Regions from separate parts of the Acetobacterium sp. UBA5834 genome, predicted to be linked through region 1. Evidence: predicted binding sites of a transcription regulator. Region 1 holds the regulator's gene; each other region holds the start of a gene.

Region 1 (6,405 bases):
AATAAATTGTGTGCAGAAGAAAGCCTGGATCTGGCTATTTTAATGGTTACCGACATTATATTAGGGGGCTCCGAACTAATCATCGCCGGTGAAGCTAAAAATCTCGCCCAGCTGGCTTTTGGCTTTCAACCCGGTGAATTCAGCAAATACATGAATGGTGTTTTTTCCCGAAAAAAACAGATTGTGCCGCCGCTGATGAACGCCTCCTCTTTTTAAAACAAATCCAGATTTTGGTGAAAATGATGCAAAAAAATGAATCCAAAAAATATATCGGACTTCGACTGGTGATTATCTTTCTGGTCTCAGGTTTGCTATCGCTTTTATTGACTGGCTGCGTTGAAAAAGAACTGATCAATGATCCCGCAACTGGTTCAATTTTTTCGGCAGATATTTCTGGCGCCCTGATCGATGGTCAGTATTCCGCAAGCACAAAATATTATGACACTCGGGGCTATGGCCAACAATTGAACATTTTAATAAAAAACGGCCTAATTACACGGGTAACCTTAAACGAAATCGACAAAAACAAGTCTGATCGCCTGTCTGTCGAGGGTTCTGACAAAACCTGGCCCAATCTGGCTGTGGCAAATTTAAGTGCTCTCTATCTCCGCCTTTATAGCGAATTGCTGATGTCGCAAAATCCTGATGAAACTGACGCTATATCCGGTGCGACACAAACATCCGAAAAATTTATCAGTTTGTCCAAGGCAATTCTGGATCTGGCCAGCAAAGGTGATCATGAACCAATAAAAATTGACACCCTCGATACTTATTCAATCACCAGCAACCCCGACCATGATGGCTATCAGGGATTTCTTCAGGCAACCTTTAACGGATCAACGCTGGTCTCTCTGAGTTACGATGAAATTATAACCGAAGACGGAAAATCAAAACGCAAATCAACTGATCCTCCTGCCAATACGGACTTTAATGCATTATTTGACACAATAACGAAGACTGCTCTTAGCAGTCAGTCTCTGGAAAGTCCATTTCCAGCCAATGAAGCATCTCCAGAAAAAGTCAAATACGGAGAATGTCTACGACTCTTAAGAGAAGCAAGAGCGCCTTTTTGATGCTTTATCCCTTTAAGATTTATTCCTTTAATTCAACCGTAAATCTTGACAAATGTTAAAGACGTGGTATAATTACGCTATAGGCAGTGCATTTATGCCAACAATTCTAAACTGAAAGAAGGTGAAAAAATGGAAAACAATACTTTTGGCAGCCGATTAAAAGCGTTGCGGATTTCAAAACGATTAACACAGGAGAATTTTGCCAATCTTTTCTATCTAAATAAAAGCTCTATCTCCAAGTATGAAAAAGATAAAAACTTACCTGAAAACCAATTACTGATAAAAATTGCAGATTTCTTTGAAGTTTCTGTGGACTATTTATTATGTAGAACCGATCAGCCAAAGCTTTTACCAAGCAACCCGAAACCGATGACATGTGAAGAATTTTTGAAATCTTACGTTTTTTCCAACGAAGAAGTGGATTCTTTTTCTTCGTACTTCTCTTTCCCGGAAAGCTATAAGCAAGAGGTTCTGGATTTTATTAATTTTAAGAGCTCCAGTGGGAAGTAAATCAAAAACTACGAAAATCATGTTTAAATAACTTGTTATAAAACAAAAGAAACACAAAGAAAGTGTTTCTTTTTTAATTCACCGATATATCCGCAGTTGTGTTTTCTTTTTTGAGCAAAATATAAAGAGCCTGATTAAAGAAAATCAAACTCTTCCCATACTCTACAACTAATCTTTTACTCACCCAGCAGATAAGTTAACGTGAATAAACTATCTGTAATGTTAACATTCTCAACCACTACATCACTGGGAACATCCAAATCCAATGGGCTAAAATTGAGGATACCTTTCACACCCAGTTCTGTAATCTGGGTTGCAACTTTCTGACCGACTTCCCGGGGCACACACAAAATGGCGATGTCAATTTCATTCGCTTTGACAAATTCATCAAGTTCATCCATATGTTTTACTACTACACTGCCAACGACTGTACCTACAGTCAATGGATCAACATCGAAGACGCCTTTTAAAATCACACCTTCCCGCTTAAATCGTTCGTAGTTTGCGATGGCATGACCCATATTCCCGCCACCAATGATAATACAATTATATTCACTATCAAGACCCAAAATTTCCTTGATAGCCTCCTTTAATTCTCCCACATTATAGCCGTACCCCTGTTGTCCATACCCCCCGAAAGAATTCAAATCCTGTCTAATTTGAGAAGCTGTCAGGCCCATCAGACTTGCTAATTCCCGGGATGATATTTTTTCGATATCATTGAGTTGTAAATCACTTAAATATTGATAATATTTCGGTAACCGTTTTACGACGGTCATTGATACTTTTTTTGAGAAGCGATGCATGATTACTTCTCCTTTCTTTCGGATAGTCAACTAATTATATCAATATGAACCAATTACGTCAAATTATTCATTTTAATTTGCCGTTTTTTTTGATAGAATAGTAAAAGTGAACTCAAATAACTGAACAAAAACGAAAACAGGTGAAATAATGTTAATCAATATCGAAAATTTGCATTTTAGTTATGGCATTCATGAAATTTTTAATAATCTTAATCTATCCATTAATGAAAAAAAACAAATCGGTCTGGTCGGCCGCAATGGTACCGGAAAATCGACGCTGCTTAAGCTGATTACTGGCGAACTGATCCCTGATACCGGACGAATCAGCAAAAAAAACGGACTAACCATCAGCTATTTATCTCAGGAGTCCACAATTGCCGAGAACACAACCCTACTCGAAATGCTCACTGATGTATTTAAACCGCTGATCGACATGGAAAAGCGAATCAAACAAATTGGCGCTGCCATTGCCGACAGCACCGGGGCAGAGCAGGAAAAACTGATGCTGGAGTTTGGGGAATTGCAAGAAAGTTTTGCCGAACAACACGGTTATGAATACCCCAGCCGAATTCGGGGTGTCATCAATGGCCTCGGTTTTAAGCCCGAAGATCAAACTAAAGCCTTCTCGATGCTTAGCGGCGGTGAAAAAACCCGTGCTACGTTGGGCCAGATCCTACTTCAGGAACCGGAACTGCTCTTATTGGATGAGCCCACCAACTACCTCGATATCGATGCCCTGCAGTGGTTGGAACAATATCTTAAAAATTACCCCGGTACTTTTGTCATCGTGTCTCATGACCGCTATTTTATCGATAAAGTCTGTACTTCAATTATCGAAGTATCCCAGAAAAACATCAAAGAATATCAAGGCAATTATACCCAGTATGCACTAAAAAAGCGACAGGATATGATGGAACAAAATCATCAGTATCAACAACAACTTAAAGAAATCAAACACCAGCAGGAAGTCATCGACCGGTTCCGGGCTTATAACTCCATCAAAAGCTCAAAACGGGCTTCAAGCCGGGAAAAAGCCCTCAGTAAGATTGAGTTGCTCGACAAGGTCGAAACTGCTCATAACAGCCATTTCAGCTTTGTCCCCCGGGTTAAAAGCGGCAATGACGTTTTGGCGGTGACAGGGATTAAAAAATCCTTTGGCGATCGTCTGCTTTTTCAGAATATGAATTTTGAAATTCATCGCGGTGATAAAATCGGCATCATTGGACCCAATGGTGCCGGAAAAACAACCCTTTTTCGCATTTTGCAGAAAAAGTTGGCCGCCGATGCCGGCGAAATCCGACTGGGTCAGAAGGTCCATATCGGTTATTTCGATCAGGAACATCAGGCTCTGAAGCAATTCTACAATGAAAATCTGCTGGAAGCCCTGTGGGATGTCGATTCGAAACTGACTGAAGGCGAATTGCGCAATATCCTGGCGGCCTTTTTATTTGTCGGCGATGAGGTCTTTAAACCGATTGGCACCCTATCTGGCGGTGAAAAGGCCCGGTTGCTGTTGGCCCGCTTGATGATTTCTCAGTCCAACTTCTTATTGATGGATGAGCCGACCAATCACATTGACATGGACACCAAAGAAATCCTTGAAAATGCCTTGAGCCAATATGAGGGCACCTTACTGTTTATCTCCCATGACCGGTATTTTTTAAATCGAATTTCAACCCAGATCTACCAGTTCTCAGCTGATGGGATGGAAATCCATCTGGGCAACTATGATGACTATTTAAAACAAAAGGCGGATGCTTCCGCCCGGGCAGCTGTTCTGGCCGAAGAGAATAAAACAATTGTAACCAAAACACAGCAGCGAACGGATCGCAAAAAGCAAAAAGAAGAAGAAGCCCGTATTCGGCTCTTGAAGAAGCAGGTTAAGGAAATTGAAGAAACCATACTAGTGACTGAACAGAAAATCGAATCCATTGAAACTGCCATGTGTGCTCCGGATTTCTATGATAACCTGGCTTTGGCAGCTGAGATCAATCTGTCCTATGAAGCACTCAAACAGCAATTATCTGAGTTAACGGATTCCTGGGAAGTCGCCTTACTGGCTCTGGAAACCGAGTAACAATCGTTTAATAAAGCAATAATATATTATTGGAGGAAGAAATGGAACTGACTAAAAATGAAAAAAAGGTATTAAATACCCTGTTTAAAGAAGTGAAAGGAACCACCCGCAACACCATGCTGGTTGCCCTTTATGCTGCCAAACCGATCGATGATGAATCTCCCGATGCCCAAGCCCTGATCACTTTAATCAATGGTCTCATTATCAAACTGGCAGAGCTGGAACAACCGGAGATGGAAGTGCTATTCGCCGGGATCCCCTACAATGTCGACTAAATGCTTCTAAAACCGCAATTAAAAAGGCAGCCTCGCGAGAGACTGCCTTTTTGGTTGCTTATATTAATTATTTTAGTTTATCTACTGATGCAGCCGGAGGCTTACATCATTGGCATTCCGCCCATGCCACCTGGCATTCCGCCCATACCGGCATCTTCGCTTGGAAGATCAGCAACCGCTACTTCAGTGGTTAAGAACATTGCCGAAACACTGGCGGCATTTTGAATCGCTGAACGGGTAACCTTGGTCGGGTCAATAATGCCCGCTTTGAACATATCAACAAATTCGCCTTTAGAAGCATCATAGCCAACGCCAACAGCTTTACCAGCCATTTGTGAAACAATAACCGATCCTTCAAGACCAGCATTTTCAGCAATTTGTCGCATTGGTTCTTCAATCGCCCGACGGATGATACCAGCGCCGGTTTTTTCGTCGCCTTCCAGGGTTTCAATTAAAGCGTCAACCTTTGGAATCGCATTAATATAAGCGGTACCGCCACCGGATACAACGCCTTCTTCAACCGCTGCCCGAGTCGCATTTAATGCATCTTCGATACGGTATTTGATTTCTTTCAGTTCAGTTTCAGTGGCTGCACCAACTTGGATAACTGCTACGCCGCCGGATAATTTAGCCAAACGTTCCTGAAGTTTTTCTTTATCATATTCGGAAGAAGTTTCTGGAATCTGCGCTTTGATCTGACGGATTCGTTCTTCAACAGCCTCTTTATTTCCGCTACCTTCAACAATAATGGTATCTTCTTTGTCAACTTTTACCTGACGGGCACGGCCTAATTGTTCAATGGTTGTGGTTTTTAATTCTAAGCCTAATTCGTCCGAGATCACTTCTCCACCAGTTAATGCGGCAATATCAGCCAGCATTGCTTTACGACGATCGCCAAAGCCAGGAGCTTTTACTGCGACACAGTTAAAGGTTCCCCGTAATTTATTAACAACCAATGTTGCCAGAGCTTCTCCTTCTACATCTTCAGCAATGATTAACAGCTTGCTGCCGGTTTGAACAATTTGTTCTAAAACTGGTAAAATTTCCTGGATGTTGGAGATTTTTTTGTCGGTGATTAAGATATAGGGATTATCCAGGATGGCAACCATTTTTTCGGTGTCAGTGACCATATAAGCTGATAAGTAGCCCCGGTCGAATTGCATCCCTTCGGTAAATTCCAGTTCAGTACCCATTCCTTTGCCTTCTTCAACGGTGATAACGCCGTCATCACCGACTTTGTCCATCGCTTCGGAAATCAGTTTTCCAATTTCGGCATCGGCTGCCGAAATGGATGCAACCTGAGCGATTGCTTCTTTGCTTTCAATTTTTTTACTGTTTGCTTTTAATTCTTCGACAACAGTCGCAACTGCTTTTTCAATCCCTTTTTTAAGAACCATTGGGTTTGCACCGGCAACAACGTTACGGTTACCTTCACGAACAATTGCCTGAGCCAATAAAGTAGCTGTGGTTGTTCCGTCCCCTGCGACGTCATTTGTTTTAGTAGCAACTTCCTTAACCAGTTGAGCACCCATGTTTTCAAAGGCATCTTCCAGCTCAATTTCTTTGGCAATGGTTACCCCATCATTGGTGATAGTTGGTGAACCGTATGATTTAGCTAAAATAACATTTCTTCCTTTTGGTCCTAATGTCACCTTAACAGTATT
Region 2 (6,405 bases), on a different contig from region 1:
CGGCTCAGGAATGCTTTGTCTCCCAGACGGCCATGAGCCAACAGATGGCCGCTATGGAACAGGAACTGGATTTTCAATTGTTTGACCGATCCGGTTATCGTCCGACCTTAACCTTGGCCGGCAAAGCTTTTTATGAAGCCAGCAAGCGGATCATTGAGGATTACGAACAAGCAGTAATAAAGGCCAAGGCCTTAAAAAATGGGTTTTCAGGATCATTGCGAATCGGCGTATCCGGTCCGGTTGAAAAACGTTTTTTGCCGGAGGTGTTAAGTAAATTTGTCGCCCGTCACCCGGAAGTGAATCTGGAACTGTATGAACTCAGCTTTAGAAAATTATCTGAAAAAATAAGAAATAACGAAATTGATATCATGTTCGGACTGGCCAATGAAATTCAGACCTATCCCCAGATCGAGATCACCACCTTATTCACCAGCACCCTATGTGTCATTGTCTCGACCAGTCATCCCTGGCACGATCGTTATGAAATCTATGGCAATGAATTGAAATCTGAGAAGCTGATTATTTTTTCAAAAACCTATGGACCCAAGTATCATGACTCTTTTTTCAGGAGCTGCGAACAGGACGGTTTTGAACCGAATGTTATTAAAGAGGTTGATAATTTTGATGAGATGATTTTATTGGTCAGTGCCAATAAAGGAATTGCCATTATTTCTGAGGAAGTGCTAACCGAAGCTTCTGGGATTCACCGGATAAAACTGATCGAAACCCATCATCATTCAGAATTTTGCATGGCCCGAAATAAGAATGATGATAATCCCCTCATTGATGAATTTATGCAATTGATTATTAAAAAGAGTAAGGAGGGAGCAAGTGCTTGAATCGACAAACCCTGGAGTATTTTATCGCATTATCTGAAACTTTAAATTTCACTGAAGCTGCAAGGCGCCAGTTTGTTTCACAAACGACCATCAGTCGCGCCATCAAACAATTGGAAAAAGAGATTGGTTTTGCACTTTTTGAAAGTTGCACCACAAAAGTTCAGCTCACTCCAGCGGGTAGCGATTATTTAACCAGTGTGAAATCGATACTGAAATTATACGATAAAGCGGTTGAAGATGGCGTGCGTTTAAGTTACAAAGAAAACAATGTCTTAAAAGTGGGCTTTTCTAATGATCTGGGCTTTGAGTATGTGACTGGGGTATTAAAACGATATCAGCAAAAAAATCAAAGTGTCGAAATCGTTCTGCAACAAAGTACACCGGCACAATTGCTGACCCAAATCAACGATGGCACTTTGGATATTATTTCGGTCTTTAAAGCAGAACTGCAGGATGAAAAAGGAATCAATTCATTAAATGTCTGTCAATATAATGTAAAAGTTGGTGTGGGGCCATTTCATCGGTTTGCAGGACGAGAATCGATTGAAGCAACTGAACTTAGAAATGAGAAAATTATTGTGCCCAAAAGGGAAAGCTTTCAGAAGCATTATGATTATATTCTGGATTGCTGTCGTCAGGATGGTTTTGATCCGATAGTCATTGAAGTCGATTCGTTTGAAACCCAGTTACTGTTAACTGAATTGGGAAGGGGCATTTCTTTCTATCCTGATTCAGATGGGCTGACGAAAAAATATCAGACGATCACGTTTTTGAAAATTAATCAGACGCATCATCAATATAACATTGAATTTGCCTGGAATCAGGCGAATAAAAATCCTTGTCTTAACGCATTCCTCAATACAGCGCGAGACAAAAATTAAAGAGGTCACAAAAGCCTGGTACTTATGCATTTTTAGCATAAGCATCAGGCTTTTTAATCGTTAGACAACAGTGTTAATTTTAATTACGATAGAAGCGTTGAATGCTATTATTTTATTTTGAAAGGCAGAGATTTAATGAAAAAATTTGAACAATTATTTTCGCCAGTAGTACTGGGAAACAGACAGTTTAGAAACCGGATTTTTGCAGCGCCAATTGGGTTGGAATACTATCCCGACGAGCGATTGCATCCGGGGGATGAATTTATCGCTTATTTTGAAAGAAAGGCTCAGGGCGGAGCGGCCACCGTCAGCATTGGTTCAGCAATGGCTGATAATGCCAGAGGTGCCATCGGTCCGACCATCAGACTGGATGATCCCACCGCTTTGTCGCCTTTATACAGACTTTCTCAATGTATCAGCAGACACGGCGCTGTTGCCGATATTGAACTCCAACACTGTGGGGCAAATTCGTATCACAGCAAGTTTGGTCTGGGAAATGAGATTTTTGGTGCCTTTGATTCGGTGAATGGTTTAGGGATGGAGATTCCCCAAATGCCGGAAGAAGTTATTTTTGAAATCATCAAGAAATTTGGCGATGCGGCACAAACCGCCAAACACTGCGGTTTTGGGATGGTAACTATCCATGCCGGTCATGGCTGGATGTTCAACCAGTTTCTTGGACCCCATAACAACCGACGGGATCAGTGGGGTGGTTCCATGGAAAATCGGGCTCGCTTTGTTAATGCGGCCATTGCCGATATCAAGAAAAAATGCGGTCGTGATTTTCCGGTTTGTGTTCGGATCAGCGGAGCAGAGCTTTTTGAAGGCGGTTATGACATTGACTACGGCGTTGAGATTGCCAAACAATTAGATGGGCATGCGGATCTGATCAACGTTTCGGTAGGCGCTCATGAAGAAACTTCGGTGTTTACCATCACTTCCCCCAGTATGTTTTTAGATGACGGTGCCAATGTAAAATATGCGGCGGCAGTGAAAAAAGTCATCCGTCATTCTAAAATTGCAACGGTAGGTGCATTGGCTGAACCGGAGCTGTTGGAAGAGATCATTGCTTCAGGAAAAGCCGATGTGGTGATGTTGTGCCGTCAATTGATGGCTGATCCGGACACCCCTATTAAAGCCCAAATGGGACAGGAGAAAAAAATTCGCAAATGCATTCGTTGCTTTGAATGTTTCTCGGCGCACTTCACAAAGTTAACAAGCATTTGCGCAATCAACCCAGAAATTGGTTTTGAACGGGAAGTAAAATACAATCAGGTATTGCCTCAAAAGAAGAAAAAAGTATTGATTGCCGGGGGCGGCATCGGTGGTATGCAAGCGGCTCTGACTGCTTATGAACACGGTCATGAAGTTATTCTTTGTGAAAAGTCAAATGAATTAGGCGGTGCTTTGCGTTGTGAGAAAAAAGTGCCTTTCAAGCAGAATATGCAGCAATATCTGGATTCACAAAGTGCGCTGATAGAAGAAGCGGAAATTGATTTGCGTATGAATACCGAAGTCACGCCGGAATTAGCTAAAGTCTTAAAACCAGATGTTATCATTGCTGCCTTGGGCGCAAAAGCAGTGATGCCCAATATCCCTGGAATTAACGGCAAAAACGTTATGGATGCAGATGCGGGATATCTGGAGGCCGAGAAAGTTGGCGAAAAAGCAGTTGTTCTAGGTGGCGGATTATCCGGGATTGAACTGGCCATTTATCTTTCACAGCTAGGGAAAAAAGTGACCATTATCGAAATGTCCAACCGTTTGAACTTTTCAAACAATGTCATTCATTCAATGGCCATTAACAATGAAATCCTGAAGTATCAAATCGTGGTAGTGACTTCAACCAAAGCTGTCGAGATCACTGAAAAAGGTGTCATTGGTGAGTTTGTTGGTGACTCATTTTCAGAAGAACAATGCTGCGATACCATCGCAAAAGGAATGTTGGTATCGGCTGTGACCCAGGCCAGTTTGAATCAACACTACGAAATTGGCAAACAAAGCCTTTATGAAGCGGACACGGTGATCTATGCGCTTGGGCAGAAACCACTGCGAGACCAGTCAAATGAATTGAGAAACTGCGCACCATTATTCTTTGAACTTGGCGATTGTGTTGAACCTAAAAATGTTTATACGGCCAATGCCACCGCCTATACCATTGCCCGGGATATCGGACGTTATTGATATAACATCATAAGTAAACCTGATTATCATCTTTGCTTCTTTGAATTATCTTTTTGGTCAGAGATTCGTTATACTTGTCTTAGTTAGATAAATAACAAACAAGGAGAAACGAATTAATGGGAAAAATAATAATGACCGGTGTAGACGGTAATTTTGGCGGTTATTCTGCGCGCAGTATTTTAAAAAAAGTGCCGAAAGACCAGCTGATCTTTACAACCCCAAACAAAGATGTGATTAAACAGTATCAAGAGCAGGGCGTCGAGACCCGATATGCGGATATATTTAATAAAGAGACATTATTAAAAGCCTTTGCAGGGGGAGAGGTACTACTGCTAATCTCTATGCCTTTTGTTGGTGAGCGCCGAAGAACTGCTCACAAGAACGCGATTGATGCTGCCGTTGAAGCGGGTGTGAAAAAAATTGTTTATACCTCCATTGTCGGTGCCGGCGAAGAAGACTGTGATACCTATGAAGTTTCAGATCATAAAATCACCGAAGCTTACCTGAAAAGCCTTGATATTGACTGGATCATCTTACGGGATTCCCAGTATGCCGAGGCAATGGTATCGGTGTTTGAACAAAGTGCCGCCGAAAACGGTGTAATGGCCACTAACATGGGCAATGGGCACATGGCCTTCATTTCACGGGATGATTGTGCCGAAGTCGCTGCCTGTGTGGCGGCCGGGGCTGGCGAAAACAATACCATCTACGATATCAGTGGACCGGAAGCGATGACCATTACCGAATTCTGTAAAATCGGCAGCGAAGTCACCGGCAAAACGGTTACCTATCAGGAATTGACTGACGACGAGATGTACGCCTTCTTCGATTCTATTGGTGTGCCGAGAAATACCGAAGGTGAATGGGCCGAAACAGCCAAGAACTTTCCCTTCTGTTCCGATGGGATGGTGACCTTTGGCCGGGCCATCCGCTTGGAACAGATGAACGCCTGCTCCAAGGATGTAGAAATGCTGATTGGCAGAAAACCATTATCAGTCCGGGAAATCTTCGAGGATCTGGAAAATCACCGGATTGGTAGCCGAACCTCAACTGAAAATTAACAAAGTTAGAAAAGAAAAAAACAGCATTATCCAATTAATGGAGATGCTGTTTTTTGTTTGTCTTTATAAAAGGAATACAAATGATTTCTTATTGCGGTACATTTCGCAATAAAATTCCACAGGACAAAAACAATTGAAACATCATGTCGTCCTGGAGCATCTCATAATTCAGACCCGTGAGCTTTTGAATGTTTTTTAAACGATAAACCACGGTGTGGCGATGGATCTTGAGTGAATCAGCGGCCGCGGTAATGTTTTTGCCGTTGGCAATATAGGCTCTAAGACATAAAAGCAACTCGTGGGTATAGGGATCCTGCTGATTCAAGCTTTTAAGCTGGGGGACAATGAGCACATCGAGTTTGGTGTGGCGATCAAGAACCGTTAAAATATGATCGGCATAAATGTCATTAAAACAGATAATTTCACAAGCAGCATCATTGGCGTATTCGTTGGCTATCTGACACTGCAGATAGGCCAGATTAATTTCATAGATATCATTAAAAACCATACTCTTCGTCGCTTTGAATTCGCGTTTGGCTAAGAAATCCAGAATCAGCTCATGGAACTGTTTTTTATTTTCAGGTTCGAGATTGTAATCACAGACGAGAATCAGTGACTCAAACAAAAAAATCAGCTGATCTTTAAACAATCGGGAAAGCTGATTAGAGTAACCCTGAGTGCTGAAATCCGAATCAATAATTTTTCCGGCAGGGCTAAAGCACCATAAGGCATAAGGTTCCGCGATCTTGCGGTCTTTTAAACCTAAATGATGGGCGAGGATATGGGGATCGACGTATTTTTCTTTAATCAAACGGTAGAGATACCAGGGGGTTTCCAGATTTTTGCAAAATTCGTCATTCACCTTTAGGGCATTTTCGATTATTTGCTGAGCCAGCCACAGGTTGGCATATTCGGACTTTGTCAGCGGACTGATCAGTTCCGTCATCGCCAGTGATCCGAACAGCTGGCCATTGACAAGAATCGGCGCAATCAGGCGTTTGATGTTTCCAAACGTATCCGGGGACTGATAATAAAAGGGCTGGTGCTGGGTTCTGAACTTTTCGCTGAGATTGATACTGTCAACCTCTTTTAAAGAATAGCCTTTTTCCAGAACGTGAGCCCAGATCGCATCCAATTTATCCAGATTCATGTTACTGGTGCGCATCAGCAGCCCCTGGGAATCGTCAAACAAGGCCGCCGGGTTTTTAAGATACCGGCAGGCTTCGTCCAGGATGGCCTGGAGCGTCTGGCCGTTAAAAATCGCTTCGTTAATGTGTTCCAGCCATCGTTGATAGCGGTCAAAAATCGCCTGAACCGCGTCAAACAGCTCACCGGCATCGGTTTGCGAAGGTATGATGATAACCGACCAATGGGGGTCGAGCAGGGCTTCGTCAATCGGACCCAGACAGATAAAGGACAATGATTTTGGCGATTGCAGGT
Region 3 (6,405 bases), on a different contig from region 1:
CCAATACTATCTCTATTCCAAAGAATTGGATAATGGCTCCAAAGATATCTACATTACCGAAATTGATATCGATAGCTTTATCAAGGCCAAAGGAGCAGTTTTCTCGGCTATTTATATTTTAATGGAAAGCCTGGATATGCCCATTGACGTCCTCGAAAACATTTATGTTGCCGGCGGAATCGGTACTAACCTGGATATCACCAATGCCATAGCCTTGGGAATGTTGCCAGATATCCCAGTGGAAAAATATTTTTATATCGGCAACAGTTCGATGCAGGGATGTTATCTGGCTCTGACCCTCAGTGAAGGAAAAGATAAGATCCGTGAGATCTCTCAAAATATGACTTACATGGAATTGAGCGTCCACCCGACCTATATGGATGAGTTTATCTCAGCTTGCTTTATTCCGCATACCAACATGAATTTATTTCCGTCTCTGGAAAACTGAAACAGGAGATTTTAAATGGAAAATACCTTACGGGATGAAACCGCGATTGAAGAAAAAAGAAAAGATAAAATACCCTACGAACACTACAAGAGCTTGTTAAAAGACCTGGATCCCCAGACTGTTGCCAAAAACAGCACCTGTCCTTATGATGAAGAAGGGCGCTTCTTTACGGCTACGCTGATGGGAACCCCGTATAAGGTTGCCTATCCTCAGGGTGATGTGACGGATATGGACGGACAGGATTTTGATAACTATAAACTAAAAACCATGATACTGCGTTATCTGATCAATGCCAAAGGGGTCAAGGCTACCGGCGAAAACATTGCCTATCGGGATGTTTCCGGCGGAAACATTTACTATCCCTGTTTTGAGGGACGTTGTTTAAAACGGTTTGCCTTCACCTTTAATTACAATCTTGAGGGGTTAAAAAAAGCGATGGCGATTCTGGGCGCAGAACCCCAAAGTATTGGCGATCTCTCGTGGCGCTTTGAGGTTATTAACAATATGTTCATGACCGTAATTTTATGGATTGGGGATGATGAGTTCCCACCCGAAGCACAAATCTTGTTTGATGCCAATTTCCCCAGTGCCTTCAGTGCTGAAGATATGGCCGTTATGGGCGATATTTTTATTCCGGCACTTAAAGAACTCAGTAAGAAATAATGAAGCAATCAAAGCTTATGGATATTGACCCCCATTTTTCGGAGAGTAGTTATGTTATTAATCGTGATTTATTTAAAAATCACGATCCTGGCGAGATGAGTAGAAACGCCTCTTGCCCCTATGATCCGAAAAATGGACGGTTTGAAATAATGGTTCTGGGAGAAACGTATTTTGTCGAACATCCCAGTGGGGTGGTGCTAAACGCTTACGGTGAAGAATTTGACAATTATTCAATCAAAATTTTTATTCTCAGATATTTAATGAATGCCAACGGAAAAGAAGCGACCAACGAATGGATTAGTTTTAAAGAATTTCCGGATGGCCCCTTATATTATTCCAATTTTCACAAACGCTGCATTCAAGTTTTTGCACAAATAGGCAACGAAATGCCGGAGCAACTAAAAAAATACATGAATGGACTGCAAGCGCTTCCCTATAATAAAGGGGATCTTTCCTGGCAGTTCAAGGTAACTCCCGGAGTGGATATTGTCTGGATTTTGTGGTTTGGTGACGATGAGTTCGAAGCTGAAGCTCAAATTTTGTTCGACAAGAAATTAACAGACGTCTTTAACATCAAAGATCTGGCAATTTTAGGGGATGTTTTGATGATTTCGTTGAAAACCTTTACTTTCTCTTTAAACTCTAAAAAAAAATAGGATAAATTTTAGAAAAATGCCGAAAATTAATTGACAAACTTTTAACTAATATAGTACAATCTGTGTATACTTATATATACAGGTAAAAAGCTGTAGAATATGTAATGGTTTTAATTTGGTTTTAAAGTCTTGAACTTTGAAATAAATATTTTGAAAAAAGGTAACAGGTTAGGAGGAAACAAAGAATGCCATACAAAAAAGCAGAACAAAAATTTAGTGGCAAGATCAACGTATGTGAGATAGGTGTTGGAGATGCAGCTATCAGCATAGGTGGAGAAAACTCATTACCATTTTTAGGTACTGAAGGGTTTAAAACTGCGGTTGGTATCGCAATTTCAGACACAACTGACGAATGGGCAGATTGCTTCAAAGCACTTTACGGAGATGATTTGAAAAACCCTGCAGCGTTAGCAAAAGCAGCAGTAGAAAAATCAGGTGCTGATTTCCTATTAGTTAAACTTGAAAGTGCAGATCCAAACGGCGCAGATGCATCAGTTGAAAGCTGTGTTGCAACAGCCGTAGCAGTAGAAGCTGCAATCGACGTACCTTTAGTAGTAGAAGGATGTAAAAACGGCGAAAAAGATGCTAAGTTATTAGAAGAAGTAGCAAAAGCTCTTGAAGGAAAAAATGTCGTTTTATTCTCTGCAGTAGAAGACAATTACAAAACAATCGGTGCTGCTGGCGGAATGGCTTACGGACAAAAAGTATCAGCTGAATCTGCAGTAGATATCAACCTTGCAAAACAATTAAACATCTTATTAACACAACTTGGTGTTAAGAGCAAAGATATTATCATGGATGTTGGAACAGCAGCAGCCGGTTACGGTTTTGAATATGTTGCTTCAACCATGGATCGTATTCGTTTAGCCGGCTTAGGTCAAAACGATGAATCCCTGCAAATGCCAATTATGACCAATGTTTCTAATGAAGCATGGGGCGTAAAAGAAGCGGTTTCCACAATTGAAGATGCACCAGAATGGGGCGATCAGGAAGCACGTGGTATTGGTATGGAAGTAGCAACAGCTTCTGCTTGTGTTGTTGGCGGATCAAACGCTATCATCGTAAGACATCCAGAATCAGCTAAAACCGTTAAAGCTTTAGTTGCTGGAATCATAGGTTAGGAAAGGAAGGCGAATACAAATGGCAGTAAAAGGTTTAGATATCTTTAAACTCACACCAAAAACAAACTGTAAAGAATGTGGTTTCCCAACATGTATGGCTTTCTCAATGAAAGCTGCTACTGGCGGGGTACCTGTAGAAAAATGTCCATACATCTCAGAAGAATCTAAAGAATTATTATCAGAAGCTACAGCTCCTCCAATGAAAACCATCAAAGTTGGTTCTGGTGATGCTGAAAAAGCTCTTGGTGGCGAAACTGTATTATTCAGACACGAAAAAACATTGGTTAACAAAAACCTGTTTGCCGTTGAATTATCAGATGCTATGAGTGACGCTGATGTGGATGCAGCTTGTGCTACATTACAGAAAGTTAACTATGATCGTATCGGCGAAATGATGTTCGTTGAAGTAGTTGCTGTCCGTTTTGCAGCTGATGCAGCTAAATTTGCAGCACTTGTTAAAAAAGTAGCTGACTGTGGCAAAATTCCAATGATCGTGACAACTGATGCTGAAGTAGCAAAAGCAGCGGTTGCAGGTGCTGGCGCTGGCGCAATTATCATGGGTGCAACCAAAGATAATGCCGCAGCAATGGTAGACGTAGCTAAAGCTGCAGATGCTGTTCTTGGTGTTTCTGCAGACAGTATTGAAGCATTACACGATTTAGTTGAAGAAATCGAAAAAATGGGTTACAAAAACCTGGTATTAAATGTTGGCGAAGCTTCAATCAAAGAAGCTTACGCAAATGCAGTTGATATCCGTACAGCAGCAATCAAAGGCAATGACCGTACTTTCGGATATCCTTCAGTTGTATTTGCAAACAAATTGGCACCAGCTAATACTAACCTGCAAATTGCTTTAGCATCAGCTTTCGTTCTTCGTTACGGTTCAATCATCGTTATGGACGAAATGGACTTCAACGCTGCTTTACCACTGTTTGGTTTAAGACAAAACATCTTTACCGATCCTCAAAAACCAATGCGTGTTGAACCGAAGGTATATGAATTCAACAAACCAACAGGCAACGATCCAGTTCTTGTTACCGTTGACTTCGCACTCTCTTACTTCGTTGTTGCCGGTGAAATCGAACGATCTAAAGTTCCTGCTTACCTGGCAATTCCAGATGCTGGTGGATACTCAGTACTTACTGCTTGGGCTGCTGGTAAATTTGGCGCTGGCGTTATCGCTAACTTCATTAAAGAAGCAGACGTTGCCAGCATCACTACTTCTCGTAAGTTAATCTTACCTGGTAAGGTTGCTGTTCTTCAAGGCGATTTAGCGGAAGAACTGCCAGATTGGGAAGTTATCGTTGGACCAAACGAAGCAATGCAATTACCTAAGTTCTTAAGAGACATGCAAGCATAAATAATATCAATCTGTGCCCGGAATAGCTTCGGGCACACCTAAAATATTTTTTTCAATTTGAAAGGGGAACAATATGTCAAAATTCATGGTTATTGGTGAAAGAATTCACTGTATTTCTCCAGCAATTCGTCAGGCATTCGCAGATAGAAATCCAGAGCCAATTCTTTTAAGAGCAAAAGAACAATTAGATGCTGGTGCAGATTATCTTGATTTAAACATCGGACCTGCTGAAAAAGGCGGCGAAGAATTAATGCAATGGGGTGTAAAATTACTCCAGGAAAACTTTGATAATGTGCCAATCGCACTTGATACAGCTAACATGAAAGCCATTGAAGCTGGTATTCAGGTTTATAACCGATCAAAAGGTAAACCAATCGTAAACTCTGCTGATGCAGGTGATCGTATTGAATACGTTGATTTAGCAGCTGCTAATGATGCAATGGTTATCGCTCTTTGCTCTAAAGAAGGTGTACCAGGAAGCAATGACGAACGTATTGCATACTGTTCAGAATTATTAGAACGTGGTATGGAACGAGGAATGGAACCAACAGATTTACTGTTTGACCCATTATTCATTGTTATCAAAGGAATGCAAGATCAATTAGGGGATGTATTAGAAGCAATTCAAATGATCACTGACATGGGTCTGTTAACAACTGGTGGTTTAAGTAACGTATCGAATGGCGCACCAAAACACATCCGTCCATTATTAGATAGCGCTACAGTTGCTATGGCAATGCAATGTGGATTCAGTTCTGCTATCGTTAATCCTTGCGACAAACGATTAATGGAAACCATTGTTGCCTGCGATATTATCAAAAATAATATCCTTTATGCAGATTCAGTACTTGAGTTCTAGAAATACCTTTATAAATTAATAACAGGTATTTGAAAATACTCATAAAAAAAAGCCCCCGACCATAATTCATCACTTGCCGCACAAGTTACGATGAAAGTCAGGAGCAAACAACTATGTATAATGTATCACTCACCTACATTGTATAACATTTAACAATGTTTGTAAAGGGTAATTTGATTATTTTTTTCGATATGATAAAACTTTTTGCAAATCCGTAAAAATTATCTATTATACGAAACAGGTGCTTTGATATAAATTATAAAATTTAGAGAGGTAGAAAAAATATGAGCAATGAAATTTTAAACTACGATAAGGTCGCTGAAGCTTCCCTTGCGAAAGCTCAGAGAGATGGCGCAGAAACAATGTGGGATCGCCGTGCTGCACAAAAAACCCAATGTGGTTTTGGGGAAGCAGGGGTATGTTGCCGAATTTGTGCAATGGGTCCATGTCGAGTCAGTCCAGTTCCTGGAAAAGGTGCTGAAAGAGGTATTTGTGGAGCAAACGCTGACACAATTGTAGCCAGAAACTTTGCCAGAATGGTTGCTGCAGGTACATCTGCTCACTCGGATCATGCCCGTGATATCGTTCATGCTATGCATCATGCAAAAGCTGAAGGTCCTTTTAAAGTACGTGATGAAGCTAAATTACGACGAATTGCCAAAGAATGGGAAATTGCAGATGCTGAAACTAAAGAAACATACGCATTAGCCCATGAAATGGCTGAAATCGCTCTGGAAGAATTTGGTAAACCTTTTGGAACTCAACGTTTCTTAAAAAGAGCACCAAAAGCTCGTCAGGAAATCTGGGCACGTGAAGATATTGCACCACGAGCAATCGATCAGGAAGTTGTAACCCTGCTTCATACAACACACATGGGTTGTGCTGCTGACTACGAAAGCATCTTCCGACGTGGGATGAGAACTGGTATGGCCGATGGTTGGGGCGGATCTATGATCGGTACCGAATTCTCTGACATTCTTTACGGAACACCAACCGCTCGTGCATCTTCTTCTAACTTAGGTGTTATTGATGCTGAACAGGTAAATATCATGATCCATGGTCATGATCCTAACCTTTCAGAAATGATTGTATTAGCTGCTCAAGATCCAGCAATGATCGATATGGCTAAATCTGTTGGTGCTAAAGGCATTAACATCGTCGGGATGTGCTGTACTGGTAATGAAATGACCATGCGTCATGGTATCAAAATTGCTGGTAACTTCTACCAACAAGAAATGTGTGTTATTACTGGTGCAATGGAGGCTGTTGTTGTTGACGTTCAATGTATCTTCCCAGCT

The links. Region 1 encodes Rex, which represses fermentation and respiration genes when NADH is low (regulators of the CRP and FNR family bind a similar motif). Its sites were predicted from a motif close to ATTGTTAANNNNTTAACAAT; they were not measured.
Region 2: B3F51_RS15340 (NmrA family NAD(P)-binding protein) is a predicted target of Rex. The motif match lies at 3,984-4,003, and genes of this name have one in related genera.
Region 3: acsD (acetyl-CoA decarbonylase/synthase complex subunit delta) is a predicted target of Rex. The motif match lies at 1,797-1,816, and genes of this name have one in related genera.

Annotation. Positions count from the first base shown of each region.
Region 1 is NZ_DJGY01000047.1:59,736-66,140, forward strand. It holds gene B3F51_RS09515 (putative manganese-dependent inorganic diphosphatase) at 1-216, shown strand, start outside; gene B3F51_RS09520 (FMN-binding protein) at 243-1,073, shown strand; gene B3F51_RS09525 (helix-turn-helix domain-containing protein) at 1,203-1,583, shown strand; gene B3F51_RS09530 (redox-sensing transcriptional repressor Rex) at 1,760-2,389, opposite strand; gene B3F51_RS09535 (ABC-F family ATP-binding cassette domain-containing protein) at 2,538-4,466, shown strand; gene B3F51_RS09540 (hypothetical protein) at 4,508-4,741, shown strand; gene groL (chaperonin GroEL) at 4,843-6,405, opposite strand, start outside.
Region 2 is NZ_DJGY01000071.1:13,456-19,860, reverse strand. It holds gene B3F51_RS15355 (LysR family transcriptional regulator) at 1-839, shown strand, start outside; gene B3F51_RS15350 (LysR family transcriptional regulator) at 836-1,720, shown strand; gene B3F51_RS15345 (NAD(P)/FAD-dependent oxidoreductase) at 1,856-3,904, shown strand; gene B3F51_RS15340 (NmrA family NAD(P)-binding protein) at 4,021-4,965, shown strand; gene B3F51_RS15335 (PucR family transcriptional regulator) at 5,054-6,405, opposite strand, start outside.
Region 3 is NZ_DJGY01000048.1:23,444-29,848, forward strand. It holds gene acsV (corrinoid activation/regeneration protein AcsV) at 1-448, shown strand, start outside; gene B3F51_RS09785 (DUF3786 domain-containing protein) at 464-1,111, shown strand; gene B3F51_RS09790 (DUF3786 domain-containing protein) at 1,111-1,767, shown strand; gene acsD (acetyl-CoA decarbonylase/synthase complex subunit delta) at 1,953-2,888, shown strand; gene acsC (acetyl-CoA decarbonylase/synthase complex subunit gamma) at 2,908-4,248, shown strand; gene acsE (carbon monoxide dehydrogenase/acetyl-CoA synthase methytransferase subunit) at 4,322-5,107, shown strand; gene cooS (anaerobic carbon-monoxide dehydrogenase catalytic subunit) at 5,392-6,405, shown strand, end outside.